2 regions of the Streptomyces mayteni genome follow, and region 1 is predicted to be linked to the other one. Evidence: predicted binding sites of a transcription regulator. Region 1 holds the regulator's gene; the other holds the start of a gene.
What was found. The regulator HrcA, encoded in region 1, represses chaperone genes, less so after heat shock. The targets are predictions, from matches to a motif close to TTNGCACTCNGNNNNNCNGAGTGCNAA.
Positions count from the first base shown of each region.

Region 2: groL (chaperonin GroEL) is a predicted target of HrcA. The motif match lies at 1,550-1,576, and genes of this name have one in related genera.

Region 1 covers NZ_BAAGPR010000178.1:1,664-5,067, reverse strand. Annotated here, with positions in the region: gene dnaJ (molecular chaperone DnaJ) at 1-883, opposite strand, end outside; gene hrcA (heat-inducible transcriptional repressor HrcA) at 885-1,901, opposite strand; gene ACYVPE_RS37840 (MBL fold metallo-hydrolase) at 2,088-2,795, shown strand; gene ACYVPE_RS37835 (DUF3097 domain-containing protein) at 2,808-3,404, shown strand, end outside.
Region 2 covers NZ_BAAGPR010000080.1:9,045-12,448, reverse strand. Annotated here, with positions in the region: gene groL (chaperonin GroEL) at 1-1,388, opposite strand, end outside; gene ACYVPE_RS28135 (cold-shock protein) at 1,734-1,937, opposite strand; gene ACYVPE_RS28130 (MoaD/ThiS family protein) at 2,399-2,674, opposite strand; gene thrC (threonine synthase) at 2,725-3,404, opposite strand, start outside.

The sequences.
Region 1 (3,404 bases):
CCTCCTCCATCCCGTCCAACGTCTCCAGCGGCACCTTGGTGCCCAGGGACGCGGCCGTCATCGGGATGGTGACCGTGCAGTGCAGGTCGTCGCCGCGCCGCTGGAAGACGGGGTGCGGTTTCTCCCTGATCTCCACGTACAGGTCGCCCGCGGGGCCGCCGCCCGGGCCGACCTCGCCCTCGCCGGCCAGCTGGATCCGGGTGCCGTTGTCGACACCGGCCGGGATCTTCACCGTCAGCGAGCGCCTGGTGCGCACCCGGCCGTCGCCCGCGCACTCGGGACAGGGGGTGGGCACCACGGTGCCGAAGCCCTGGCACTGCGGGCAGGGCCGCGACGTCATGACCTGGCCGAGGAAGGAGCGGGTGACCTGGGAGACCTCGCCGCGGCCGCGGCACATGTCGCAGGTCTGCGCCGAGGTGCCAGGCGCGGCGCCCTCGCCGTTGCAGGTGCCGCAGACCGTGGCCGTGTCGACCTGGATCTCCTTGGTGGTGCCGAACGCCGCCTCGTTCAGGTCGATCTCGAGCCTGATCATGGCGTCCTGGCCGCGCCGGGTGCGGGACTTCGGGCCGCGCTGCGAGGCGGTGCCGAAGAACGCGTCCATGATGTCCGAGAAGTTCCCGAAGCCGGCGCCGCCGAAGCCGGCACCCGCCCCCGCGCCCCCGCCGGGGCCCATCGGATCCCCGCCCAGGTCGTACATCTGCTTCTTCTGCGGGTCGGAGAGCACCTCGTAGGCGGTGTTGATCTCCTTGAACCGCTCCTGGGTCTTGGGATCCGGGTTCACATCCGGATGGAGCTCCCGCGCGAGCCGGCGGAAGGCCTTCTTGATCTCCTCCTGCGATGCGTCACGCTGCACACCGAGGATCGCGTAGTAGTCAGCCGCCACCTTAGTTCTCCGCGAGAATCTGTCCGACGTACCGTGCCACTGCGCGCACCGCTCCCATCGTTCCCGGATAGTCCATGCGGGTCGGTCCGACCACGCCGAGCTTCGCCACCGCCTCGCCTCCAGAACCGTAGCCGACGGAGACGACCGAGGTGGACGTCAGGCCCTCGTGAGCGTTTTCATGCCCAATCCGGACGGTCATACCCGGATCCTTGGCCTCCCCCAGCAACTTGAGCAGCACGACGTGCTCCTCGAGCGCTTCGAGCACCGGCCGGATCGTCAGCGGGAAGTCCTGTCCGAAGCGGGTGAGGTTGGCGGTGCCGCCGATCATCAGCCGCTCCTCCTTCTCCTCCACCAGCGTCTCCAGCAGGATGGAGAGGACCACGGAGACCGTGCCTCGCTCCTCGTGCTCGAAGGAGTCCGCCAGGTCGGCCACCAGCCGCGGCACCTCGGCGAAGCGCTCGCCGACGATCCGGCTGTTGAGCCGGGCACGGAGGTCGGCGATCGACGCCTCGCCGAACGGCGCCGGGCAGTCGACCATCCGCTGCTCGACGCGGCCGGTGTCGGTGATCAGCACCAGCATCAGCCGGGCCGGCGCCAGCGAGAGCAACTCGACGTGGCGCACGGTGGAGCGGCTGAGCGACGGGTACTGGACGACGGCGACCTGCCGGGTGAGCTGCGCGAGCAGCCGCACCGTGCGGGCCACCACGTCGTCGAGGTCGAGCGCGGACTCCAGAAAGCTGTGGATGGCCCGGCGCTCGGCGACCGAGAGCGGCTTGACGTCGGCGAGCTTGTCGACGAAGAGCCGGTAGCCCTTGTCGGTGGGCACCCGGCCGGCGCTGGTGTGCGGCTGGGCGATGTAGCCCTCCTCCTCCAGCACCGCCATGTCGTTGCGCACGGTGGCCGGGGAGACCTGAAGGTTGTGTCGCTCCGTGAGCGCCTTGGAACCGACCGGCTCCTCGGTGCCCACATAGTCCTGGACGATGGCTCGCAACACCTCGAGTCTGCGTTCGCTGAGCATGCCGCACACCTCCCGCCCGGCCGTCGTTCCTGCCTGCCCGCCCTGGCACTCAGTCGTGGGGAGTGCCAACCCTGTCCAGTGTACGGCCGGGTAGCACGGCCAGGGAATCGTGAACGGGGAGACGGTATCGCGTGATCGGCCGTCTTCCGGGCCGGAACGTTTCTGTCGTGACGCTAACGTCGCAGCATGACGACGCGATGGGAAGACCTGGCGCCCGGAGTGGTGCGACGGCGGCTGGCGGGCTGGGACGAGACGGTCGGCGCGGTGGCGGGCCGGGACGGGCTGCTGCTGGTCGACGCCGGCCCCTCGCTGCCGGCCGGCGCCGAGCTCGGCGAGGAGCTGCGGGAGCGGTTCGGCCGCCCGGTGACCCGGCTGCTGCTCACCCACCCGCACTTCGACCACGTGCTGGGCGCCGGCGCCTTCCCGGACGCCGAACGGTACGGTCCGCCGCTGACCGACTGGTCGCAGGTCGCCGCCGACGCGGTGCGGCAGGGGGTCGACCCGGCGCTGGCCTCGGACGCGGCGGAGGCGCTCGGCGCGCTGCCGCCGACCCGTGAGGTCGGCGGGGAGCTGACGCTCGACCTGGGCGGCGGCCGGGAGGTGGTGCTCGCGGACCTCGGCCCGGCGCACTCGCCCCACGACCTGGTGGTGCTGGTGCCGGGTCCCGCGCCGGTGGTGTTCTGCGGTGACCTGGTCGAGGAGTCGGGCGAGCCGCAGGCGGGGCCTGACGCGGAGCCGGCCCGCTGGCCGGCCGCCCTGGACCGGCTGCTGGCGCTCGGCGGCACCACGGCGCGCTATGTGCCGGGGCACGGCGCGGTGGTGGACGCGGCCTTCGTCCTGGCCCAACGGGAGGCGCTCGCCGAGCGGTTCGGGGTGCCGCCGGCGGCCTCGTGATCTGATGAGCCCATGCGTGGAGGACAGTACGGCGGGCAGCACGGCGGACAGTACGGCAGGGCCTACGACCCGGATCTGACGCCGCCGTGGAAGCGGCGCGCCCCCGTTCCCGAGGTGCCGGCCGAGCCCGGCCTGGTCGTCGAGGACGTGACGACCGGCTTCTGCGGCGCGGTGATCCGCTGCGAGAAGACGGCCCAGGGGCCGACGGTCACGCTGGAGGACCGCTTCGGCGCCCACCGGGTGTTCCCGCTGGAGCCGGCCGGCTTCCTGCTGGAGGGGAGGACGGTGACGCTGGTCCGCCCGGCGCAGACCGCCGCCACGCCCGCCGGGCCGGCCAGGACCGCCTCCGGCTCGATCGCGGTACCGGGCGCCCGGGCGCGGGTCGCGCGCGCCGGGCGCATCTACGTGGAGGGGCGCCACGACGCGGAGCTGGTCGAGAAGGTCTGGGGCGACGACCTGCGGATCGAGGGCGTGGTCGTGGAGTACCTGGCCGGCGTCGACGACCTGCCGGCCGTCGTCCGCGAGTTCGCCCCCACCGCCGAGGCCCGGCTCGGCGTGCTGGTCGACCACCTGGTACCCGGCTCCAAGGAGTCCCGGATCGCCGCCGAG
Region 2 (3,404 bases), on a different contig from region 1:
ACCACGACGCCGCCCTCGAGGCCGGCGTTGACCGCGATCTGCTTCAGCGGGGCCTCGAGCGCCAGCTTGACGGCGGCGGCACCGGTGGCCTCGTCGCCGTCCAGGTCCAGCTTGTCGAAGACCGAGGCGGCCTGCAGCAGGGCGACGCCACCACCGGCGACGATGCCCTCCTCGACGGCGGCCTTGGCGTTGCGCACCGCGTCCTCGATGCGGTGCTTGCGCTCCTTGAGCTCCACCTCGGTGGCGGCGCCGGCCTTGATGACGGCCACGCCGCCGGCCAGCTTCGCGAGGCGCTCCTGGAGCTTCTCGCGGTCGTAGTCCGAGTCGGAGTTGTCGATCTCGGCGCGGATCTGGTTGACGCGGCCCTGGACCTGCTCGCTGTCACCGGCACCGTCGACGATGGTGGTCTCGTCCTTGGTGATGACCACCTTGCGGGCGCGGCCCAGCAGGTCGAGGGTGGCGTTCTCCAGCTTGAGACCGACCTCCTCGGAGATGACCTGGCCGCCGGTGAGGATGGCGATGTCGTTGAGCATGGCCTTGCGGCGGTCGCCGAAGCCCGGGGCCTTGACGGCGACGGACTTGAAGGTGCCGCGGATCTTGTTCACGACGAGCGTGGACAGGGCCTCGCCCTCGACGTCCTCGGCGATGATCAGCAGCGGCTTGCCGGACTGCATGACCTTCTCCAGCAGCGGCAGCAGGTCCTTCACGCTGCCGATCTTGGAGTTGACGATGAGGATGTAGGGGTCCTCGAGCTCCGCCTCCATGCGCTCCATGTCGGTGGCGAAGTAGGCCGAGATGTAGCCCTTGTCGAAGCGCATGCCCTCGGTGAGCTCGAGCTCGAGCCCGAAGGTCTGCGACTCCTCGACGGTGATGACGCCTTCCTTGCCGACCTTGTCCATGGCCTCGGCGATCAGCTCGCCGATCTGGGTGTCGCCGGCGGAGATGGAGGCGGTGGAGGCGATCTGCTCCTTGGTCTCGACCTCCTTGGCCTGGCCGAGCAGGGCCTCGGAGACCTTCTCGACCGCGGCCTCGATGCCCCGCTTCAGGGCCATCGGGTTGGCACCGGCGGCCACGTTGCGCAGGCCCTCGCGGACCAGTGCCTGGGCCAGCACGGTGGCGGTGGTGGTGCCGTCGCCAGCGACGTCGTCCGTCTTCTTGGCGACCTCCTTGACGAGCTCCGCGCCGATCTTCTCGTAGGAGTCCTCGAGCTCGATCTCCTTGGCGATGGAGACACCGTCGTTGGTGATGGTCGGAGCGCCCCACTTCTTCTCAAGGACGACGTTCCGGCCCTTGGGGCCGAGCGTGACCTTGACGGCGTCCGCGAGCTGGTTCATCCCGCGCTCGAGGCCGCGCCGCGCCTCCTCGTTGAACGCGATGATCTTGGCCATGTGAAGGGGTCCTCCCAGGTACCGGGGTGGATTACTCCGGACCGCGCTGGCGCCCGCGACGGACGGCCCATCGGCCGGCGGTTCCTTGCCCCACCTGCCGAACGGACCTCACCGAACCGGTCCTTGCTGTCACTCTCACCCGGAGAGTGCTAACGCCATGATTAGCACTCTCCCCCCAAGAGTGCAAGCGGCCCGAAGGGCCTCCATGAGGGGTGGTGGTCGGGCGACGGGAAGGGCGCAAGCGGCGACCGGTGGGGGGAGGCGGGGCGGGAGGCGCGCCGAGGGCCCGCGCCCAAGGTGCGGACGCGGGCCCTCGGCATCGAGGCCGTGGTACGGTCGGGCGGTTCAGACGGCCACCCGGACCATGTCGGCCTGTGGCCCCTTCTGTCCTTGCGAGATCTCGAACTCGACCCGCTGACCCTCTTCGAGAGTGCGGTAGCCGTCCATCTGAATCGCGCTGTAGTGGACGAACACGTCCGCACCACCGTCTACCGCGATGAAGCCGTAGCCCTTCTCCGCGTTGAACCACTTGACGGTGCCCTGAGCCATTCCTAACTCCCCATTTTGCTGGCCCTTTCACGAGACCGCGCTTCGCGGGCCCGGGTCAGACCTCATCAGACCCAACCCCCGGGCGGTGTGGGGGTGTGCGCCGGAACGCGTCGACCGCCGCTGAATGTATCTGGACGGACGCCCAGTGCAACAGGCCAATCGAGGGAGAATTCTTGGCAAGCCAGAACGGGCAAATGCCCAATATTAGCTGAAAGTTGAATCATTCGCCTGGGCTTTTTCGCCCCAACCCGACAATTCGTACGTCGATTTTCGGCACATTATTTGCGCCATGTGTCGCGAATTCATATGCGGGTGGCATCGGCCAGCGGCGCTCCGGAGCTCACTCTATCGCTCTCCAGACGGCCGCCCGCCCCGAGCCGCGGGGGCTCGAGGCGGGCGTGGAGTGCGTGTGGAGCTGGGGATTTGCGGTGGTAACGGCCGCTTACCGGACAAACGGAACGTCAGCCTCCGGCGACGGCCGGAATGATCGACACGCCCGCGCCGTCCGGCGTGGGGGTGAGCAGCCCTTCGGTGAAGCGGACGTCGTCGTCGTTCACATAAACGTTGACGAACCGCCGCAACCTGCCCTCGTCGTCCAGCACCCGGGCGGCGATCCCCTGGTGGTTGCGGTCCAGGTCGGCCAGCACCTCGGCCAGGGTCCCGCCGTCGGCCTGGACCTCGGACTGCCCGCCGGTGTAGGTGCGGAGGATGGTGGGGATTCGGACGGTCACGCTCATCTGGTTCTACCTCCCGTGAGGGGTTGGCCGGGTCGGGTCGGGGCGGCGGGTCACGCCAGACCGGCTTGCCGGAACGCGTCGAGGCTCGGCGGGATCGTCGCGGTCGGGCCGGCCGCCGAGGCGACCGCGTCCAGGGTCTTGAGGCCGTCGCCGCTGTTGATGACGACGGTGGTCAGGGAGGGGTCGAGCGCGCCCTCCTCGATCAGCTTCCTGGTGACGCCCAGCGTCACGCCGCCCGCGGTCTCGGTGAAGATGCCCTCGGTGCGGGCCAGCAGGCGGATCGCGTCCACCACCTGCTCGTCCGTGACGTCGGCCACGGCGCCGCCGGTGCGCCGCGCGATGTCCAGCACGTAGGGGCCGTCCGCCGGGTTGCCGATCGCCAGGGACTTGGCGATGGTGTTCGGCTTGACCGGGCGGACCACGTCGTGGCCGTCCCTGAAGGCCCGGGAGACCGGCGAGCAGCCCTCGGCCTGGGCGCCGAAGATCCGGTAAGGACGGTCCTCGACCAGGCCGGTGGCGATCAGCTCCTTGAGCCCCTTGTCGATCTTGGTGAGCTGCGATCCGGAGGCGATCGGGATCACCAGCTGGTCGGGCAGCCGCCAGCCGAGCTGCTCGCAGATCTCGAAGGCCAGCGTCTTGGAGCCCTCCGCGTAGTAGGGGCGGAGGTTGACGTTCACGAAGCCCCAGCCCTCGCCGAGCGGGTCGCCGATGAGCTCGCTGCAGAAGCGGT